DNA from 2 places in the Bradyrhizobium sp. F1.13.3 genome. Region 2 is predicted to be linked to the other one. Evidence: predicted binding sites of a transcription regulator. Region 2 holds the regulator's gene; the other holds the start of a gene.
What was found. The regulator HrcA, encoded in region 2, represses chaperone genes, less so after heat shock. The targets are predictions, from matches to a motif close to GTTAGCACTCNCNNNNNGNGAGTGCTAAC.
Positions count from the first base shown of each region.

Region 1: ABIB66_RS19135 (co-chaperone GroES) is a predicted target of HrcA. The motif match lies at 1,294-1,322, and genes of this name have one in related genera.

Region 1 covers NZ_JBEPRI010000006.1:340,168-343,375, reverse strand. Annotated here, with positions in the region: gene groL (chaperonin GroEL) at 1-764, opposite strand, end outside; gene ABIB66_RS19135 (co-chaperone GroES) at 908-1,204, opposite strand; gene ABIB66_RS19130 (hypothetical protein) at 1,518-2,039, shown strand; gene ABIB66_RS19125 (protein phosphatase CheZ) at 2,201-2,980, opposite strand.
Region 2 covers NZ_JBEPRI010000002.1:752,592-755,799, forward strand. Annotated here, with positions in the region: gene grpE (nucleotide exchange factor GrpE) at 23-637, opposite strand; gene hrcA (heat-inducible transcriptional repressor HrcA) at 734-1,822, opposite strand; gene rph (ribonuclease PH) at 2,004-2,717, shown strand; gene rdgB (RdgB/HAM1 family non-canonical purine NTP pyrophosphatase) at 2,729-3,208, shown strand, end outside.

The DNA of each region.
Region 1 (3,208 bases), on a different contig from region 2:
TCGACGTCTTCAGCGATGATGACGAGCGGCTTGCCCGACTGCACCACGGCTTCAAGCACCGGCAGCATGGCCTGCAGGCCGGACAGCTTCTTCTCGTGCAGGAGGATGTAGGCGTCCTCGAGCTCGGCCGTCATCTTCTCGGGGTTGGTGACGAAGTAGGGGCTGAGATAGCCGCGGTCGAACTTCATGCCCTCGACGATGTCCACCTCGGTGTCGAGCGACTTGTTCTCCTCGACGGTGATGACGCCCTCGTTGCCGACCTTCTGCATCGCCTGCGCGATCATCTTGCCGATGGCGGCATCGCCGTTGGCCGAGATGGTGCCGACCTGAGCGACCTCGGAGGAGGCGGCGACCGGCTTGGCGCGCTTCTCGATGTCCTTGACGACGGCCGCGACCGCGATGTCGATGCCGCGCTTGAGGTCCATCGGGTTCATGCCGGCGGCAACCGACTTGGCGCCTTCGCGCACGATGGACTGGGCCAGCACGGTCGCGGTGGTGGTGCCGTCGCCGGCGAGGTCGTTGGTCTTGGAGGCGACCTCACGCACCATCTGGGCGCCCATGTTCTCGAACTTGTCCTCGAGCTCGATCTCCTTGGCGACGGTGACGCCGTCCTTGGTGATGCGGGGCGCGCCGAACGACTTCTCGATGAGCACGTTGCGGCCCTTCGGGCCGAGCGTCACCTTGACGGCGTTGGCGAGAATATCGACGCCGCGCAGCATGCGATCGCGCGCGTCTCCGGAAAACTTGACGTCTTTGGCAGCCATGGTCTGCAATTCCTCTTCTTTCGTGATGTGTCTTGCTTATTGGGTCGCCTCATCCCGGGGTCCGCGATCGAACCCGGCAGAATGATGCATGCCCGGATCGAGTGACCCGGGCATGCATTCAGCGGCCGTTCAGGCGTCTGGCCTTAGGCCATCACGCCCATGATGTCCGACTCCTTCATGATCAGGAGCTCATCGTTGTCGATCTTGACCTCGGTGCCCGACCACTTGCCAAACAGCACACGGTCGCCGACCTTGAGGTCGATCGGGATCAGCTTGCCGGCCTCGTCGCGGCCACCGGGGCCGACGGCGACGACTTCGCCCTGGGACGGCTTTTCCTTGGCCGTGTCCGGAATGATGATGCCGCCCTTGGTCTTTGACTCGGCGTCGATACGTTTGACCACGACACGGTCATGCAGCGGACGAAATTTGGATTTAGTCATGACGTTTCCCTTTGGAGGCTCGCTTCGGAAGGAGAGGCAGTGGGCGGGCGGCGCTTCCGTCCACCCTCCCCGAGGATCGATCGGCGCGCGTTAGCAATCCATCTTTCAGAGTGCTAATGGTGCGTCCGGGAATATGGCTTGGCCGCGATCCTGTCAAGCAAAGGTGGTTAAGCGATTGGTGAGACGGATATAGGATGGTGACATTGGAAACTTGTTCGGGGCGCCGGCGTATTAAAGGACGTCATTGCTCCGGCAGCGGTTTTGCGCTTGGCTGCGTAAGGGGTGCGGCCATGGTTTTGTCCGGGGGAATGCCATGATCAGTTCAGCTCACGCGCGCACGGTCGCCAATCTGGCGGCGGCTTCTTGCCTGGCGCTGCTGCTTGGTGCCTGCGGCGGCGGCATGAGCCTGCCGTCCTTTTCTTCGTCCTCACCGCCGCCCGAGGCCGAGCCCGGCACCGGCCCGGAAATGCCCGCGTCGATCCGCGCCGACGAGATCGTCGGGCGCTGGGGCCTCGCCTCGTTCCAGAACCCGGCCGACCGAGCCCGCACCGAGGCTGCCGCCCGGGCCCAATGCAAAAATCCTTACGTGATCACCGCCGGCTCCTCCGGCGGCGTGATCATGCATCTGGCGGACCAGGCAACACCGCAGGAGCTGCGGCTGAAGGGTTCGCCCAGCGGCAAGAACTATATCGGGCCGGCGGGTCCGACGCCCGGCGACCAGGACCGCGAGATCGTCTCCTTCGACGGTCGCGTTCTCATCACCCGCTTCATCGACAAGGACGCCGCCACCCGCTACGGCAACATGGTCTACGTCCGCTGCGCGCCGAGGGCGTGATCAGAGCGCCGGCCTAGCCAACTCGTCATTGCGAGGAGCGAAGCGACGAAGCAATCCAGGCTGCCTCCGCGGACACAGGCTGGATTGCTTCGCTTCGCTCGCAATGACGAAAAAAACGCCGGCTTGCGCCGGCGTTTTGTTTTTCAGAGTGTCGCGTCCGCTCAGTCGAACAGCGCGTCGATGTCGTCCTGCGAGGCGTGGCCGACGTCGCCGGCGAGCTTCGGGCCGTTGAGAAGCTTGTCGTCGTCGCTGCGGGTGTCGACCTGCGGCACGACGTGGGACTTGATCGCGTCGACGCCGCCCCAGATTTCCATCATGGAGTTGATGTGCTGCTCGATGAACTTCATCGTGGTCATGACCTTGCTGATGCGCTGGCCGGTCAGGTCCTGGAAGTTGCAGGCTTCGAAGATCGAGATGACGCGTTCCTGGATATCGTCGGCGAGCCGCTTCTGCTGATCGGCCGATTGCACCTTGGCCATCGCGCTGGCCGCCTGGTCGATCGACTCGGCGGCTTCGAGGATCTGCTGGGTCGCCTGTTCGGTGCCGCCGACGACTGCGCCGAGCTCGCCATTGACCTTGGCCATTTCGCCGCCGTCGAAGCTCTTGCCATGCAGTGTCGCGATCTCGCGCTTGGTACGGTCGATGGCGTCGTGGATGAGGTCGAGCTCGACCTTCAGCTTCTCGCACTGCTCGATCTGCGCCCGGTAAGTATCGAGCATGGTACGGGCTTCGGAGAGCTCGTGGGCGGTGGAGGCGTCGATCGCGGCCATGGCGGCGCTGCCGGACAAGGGCGCGGTGCCCTTCGCCATCTGTGCACGGATCGCACGCAACTCGGCCATGATCTCGCTATGCATCGGCGCAGCCTCCTCAATCATTTCGGGGCTTGGCATCTCGCCGACAATAGCCTCTTCGACACGAAAACGTTTGCGGTGAATAGCCATCAAGAACTCCCCCCACCTCACTCACGCGTCTTTGTAGGCAGAAGCGATTTAACACGAAGTTCACAGCCGGAACTGTCGTGCGGTTGTGCGCGACGGCTTGCAAACGGGCGATTAACCATGCGTGCGCGGCGTTCATCGAAAATAAACGCTGATCGCCAAATAGCACCGCTGCCGACGACGTGGTGAATCGAAATGGCGTTTCCGTTTACCAAACAAAACGGCTTTTGC
Region 2 (3,208 bases):
GCCTCCTCACCATGAGGATCGATCAGTTGGCCGCGCCGTTCGGCTCGTTGCTGTTGGCGGGCGCGGCCTTGGCGCCGCCCTTGGCGACACCCACCAAGGCGGGACGCAGCACGCGCTCGCCGATGGTGTAGCCGGCCTGCATGACCTGCACGACGGTGCCTGCGGGCACCGACGCATCGGGCACCTCGAACATCGCCTGCTGGAAGTTGGGGTCGAACTTCTGGCCCAAGGGGTCGAATTTCTTCACGCCGTGTTTTTCCAGCGCGCTGAGCAGCGAGCGCTCGGTCAGCTCGACGCCTTCGATCAGCGAAGCCAAGCCTGCATCGGCCGCCGCACGGGCTTCGGCCGGAACGGCATCGAGCGCGCGCTGGAGGTTGTCGGCGATGTCGAGCACGTCGCGGGCAAAGCCCGTGACGCCGTAGAGCTTGGAGTCTGCGACCTCCTTGGCGGTGCGCTTGCGCAAATTCTCCATCTCGGCCAGCGTCCGCAGCATGCGATCGCGCGCCTCGGCGGCTTCCTTCTGCAGGAGCTCGACCGAGCCGGGCTCGGGATCGTCGGGCATGATGTAGGGTTTTGACACCACGGGCTCGCCGGCCGCAGCACTCGTGTCTTCGGGTTGCCGGTCTCGATCGGTCATCGGCTCTCTTTTCGCATTCGTCTCAGGGGGTTTCTGGCCCGGATATCGTGCTTCGGGCGCCGAAAATCAAGCGCCCGTGATCGGGAGAGACGCCGGTCAGCCCCCCAGGAGCCGGCTGACGATGCGGGCAGCGTAGTCCACGGTCGGGATCACGCGGGCATAATTCAGCCGTGTCGGCCCGATCACGCCCAAAACGCCGACGATATGGCCGGCGGCATCCCGATAGGGCGAGATGATGGTGGACGAGCCCGACAGCGAGAACAGCTTGTTCTCACTGCCGATGAAGATTCGCACGCCTTCCGCGGTTTCGGCCCGGCCGAGCAGGTCGATCACGCCACGCTTGGTCTCGAGATCGTCGAACAGCAGGCGAACGCGCTCGAGATCCTCCAGCGCATGCAAATCTTCGAGCAGATTGGCGTGGCCGCGAACGATCAGCTGGCGATCCTCGTTTTCGCCGCCCGACCAGCTGGCGATACCGGCCGAGATCACCTTGTGCGTCAGCTGATCGAGCTCGGTCCGCGCCTCTCCGAGCGCGGTCTCGAGCTCCAGCCGGGCCTCGGCCAGGGTCCGGCCACGGATACGTGCATTGAGGAAGTTGCCGGCTTCAGTCAGCGCCGAGGATGGAACCCCCGGCGGGAGCGTCAGCACGCGGTTTTCGACCTGCCCGTCCTCGCCGACCAGGATCACCAATGCCTTTTCCGGTTCCAAGCGGACGAATTCGATATGTTTCAGCCGCGCATTGGATTTCGGCGTCAGCACGACGGCGGCTGCGCGGGTCAGGCCGGAGAGCCGCGTCAATGCCTCCTCGAGCGCAGCCTCCACCGATTGCGCGTGGCCGACGGAGGTCAACTGGCTCTGGATCGCCTGCCGTTCACTATCATTGAGGTCGCCGACCTGCATCAGGGCATCGACGAAGAAGCGCAGGCCGAGTTCCGTCGGCAACCGGCCGGCGGAGGTGTGCGGGGCGTAGATCAGGCCGAGCTGTTCCAGGTCGGCCATGACGTTACGAACCGAAGCGGGCGACAGCGGCATGGCGATCAGGCGCGAAATATTGCGCGAGCCCACCGGCTCTCCGGTCGCGAGATAGCTTTCGACGATTTGACGAAAGATGTCGCGGGAACGCTCGTTGAGCTGGGCGAGGCCCGCGCGCGGCGCGATCAGATGGATCGGATCGTGATGGGCCACAGACGGTAACTCCTCTCAGATACAGGTAATTTGTCTATCCCTGGGGCTTCTGACAAGCGTGGCGTTCGCGGATTGAAAATCGGGGGTGGACAAGGCCTCGATCTTCCCCCTTGCCGCCCACCCTCACCCCACCTACAAGCACCGCCAACAGCCCTTTTCCGAGAGTTTTGGAGGATTTCCCATGCGGCCAAGCCGCCGTGCGCCCGACGAATTGCGCCCCGTAACGCTGGAGCGCGGCGTGGTCAAATATGCGGAAGGCTCGTGCCTGGTGAAATTCGGCGACACCCACGTGCTGGTCACCGCCACGCTGGAAGACCGCCTGCCGCCATGGCTGAAGGGCCAAGGCCGTGGCTGGGTTACCGCCGAATACGGCATGCTGCCGCGCGCGACCTCGGAACGCACCCGCCGCGAGGCCTCCGCCGGAAAGCAGAGCGGCCGCACCGTCGAAATTCAGCGCCTGATCGGCCGCTCGCTTCGCACCATCATCAATCTCGAAGCGCTCGGTGAGCGCCAGATCACGGTCGATTGCGACGTGCTGCAGGCCGACGGCGGCACCCGCACGGCCTCGATCACCGGCGCCTGGGTCGCCCTCGCCGATTGCATCACCTGGATGAAGGCGCGCAACATGGTCAAAGCCAATGTGTTGCGCGACAACGTCGCCGCGATCTCCTGCGGCATCTACAAGGGCACGCCCGTGCTCGACCTCGACTATGCCGAGGACTCCGAAGCCGATACCGACGCCAATTTCGTCATGACGGGCGATGGCCGCATCATCGAAGTCCAGGGCACCGCGGAACGCGAGCCGTTCACGGAAGCCGAGTTCCTGGCGCTGATGGCGCTGGCGCGCAAGGGCGTCGCGCGTCTCGTGGACTTGCAGAAACTGGCGGTAGCGTAGTCAATAGGCCGATGCATCGCCGAATCACCGGAAAGCTCGTCATCGCGACCCATAATCCCGGCAAGCTCGCCGAGATGAAGGAGCTGCTCGCGCCTTACGGCATCGACGCGGTGTCAGCCGGCGAATTAGGCCTTCCCGAGCCGGAAGAGACCGGGAACGATTTCCGCAGCAATGCCGCGATCAAGGCCATCGCGGCAGCGCAGGCGACGAAGCTGCCGTCTTTCGCCGATGATTCCGGCATCGTGGTCGACGCGCTCGACGGCGCGCCCGGCATCTACTCGGCGCGCTGGGCCGGGCCGAACAAGGATTTTGCCGCGGCGATGGCACGGATCGAGCGGCTGTTGCAGGAGCGCGGCGCGATCACGCCCGCCAAACGCAAGGCGCATTTCGTTTCCGCGCTCTGCGTTGCATGGCCCGACGATCATCTCGCAGAGGTCGAGGCGCGCGTCGACGGCACGCTGGTGTGGCCGCCGCGCGGCACCGCCGGCTTC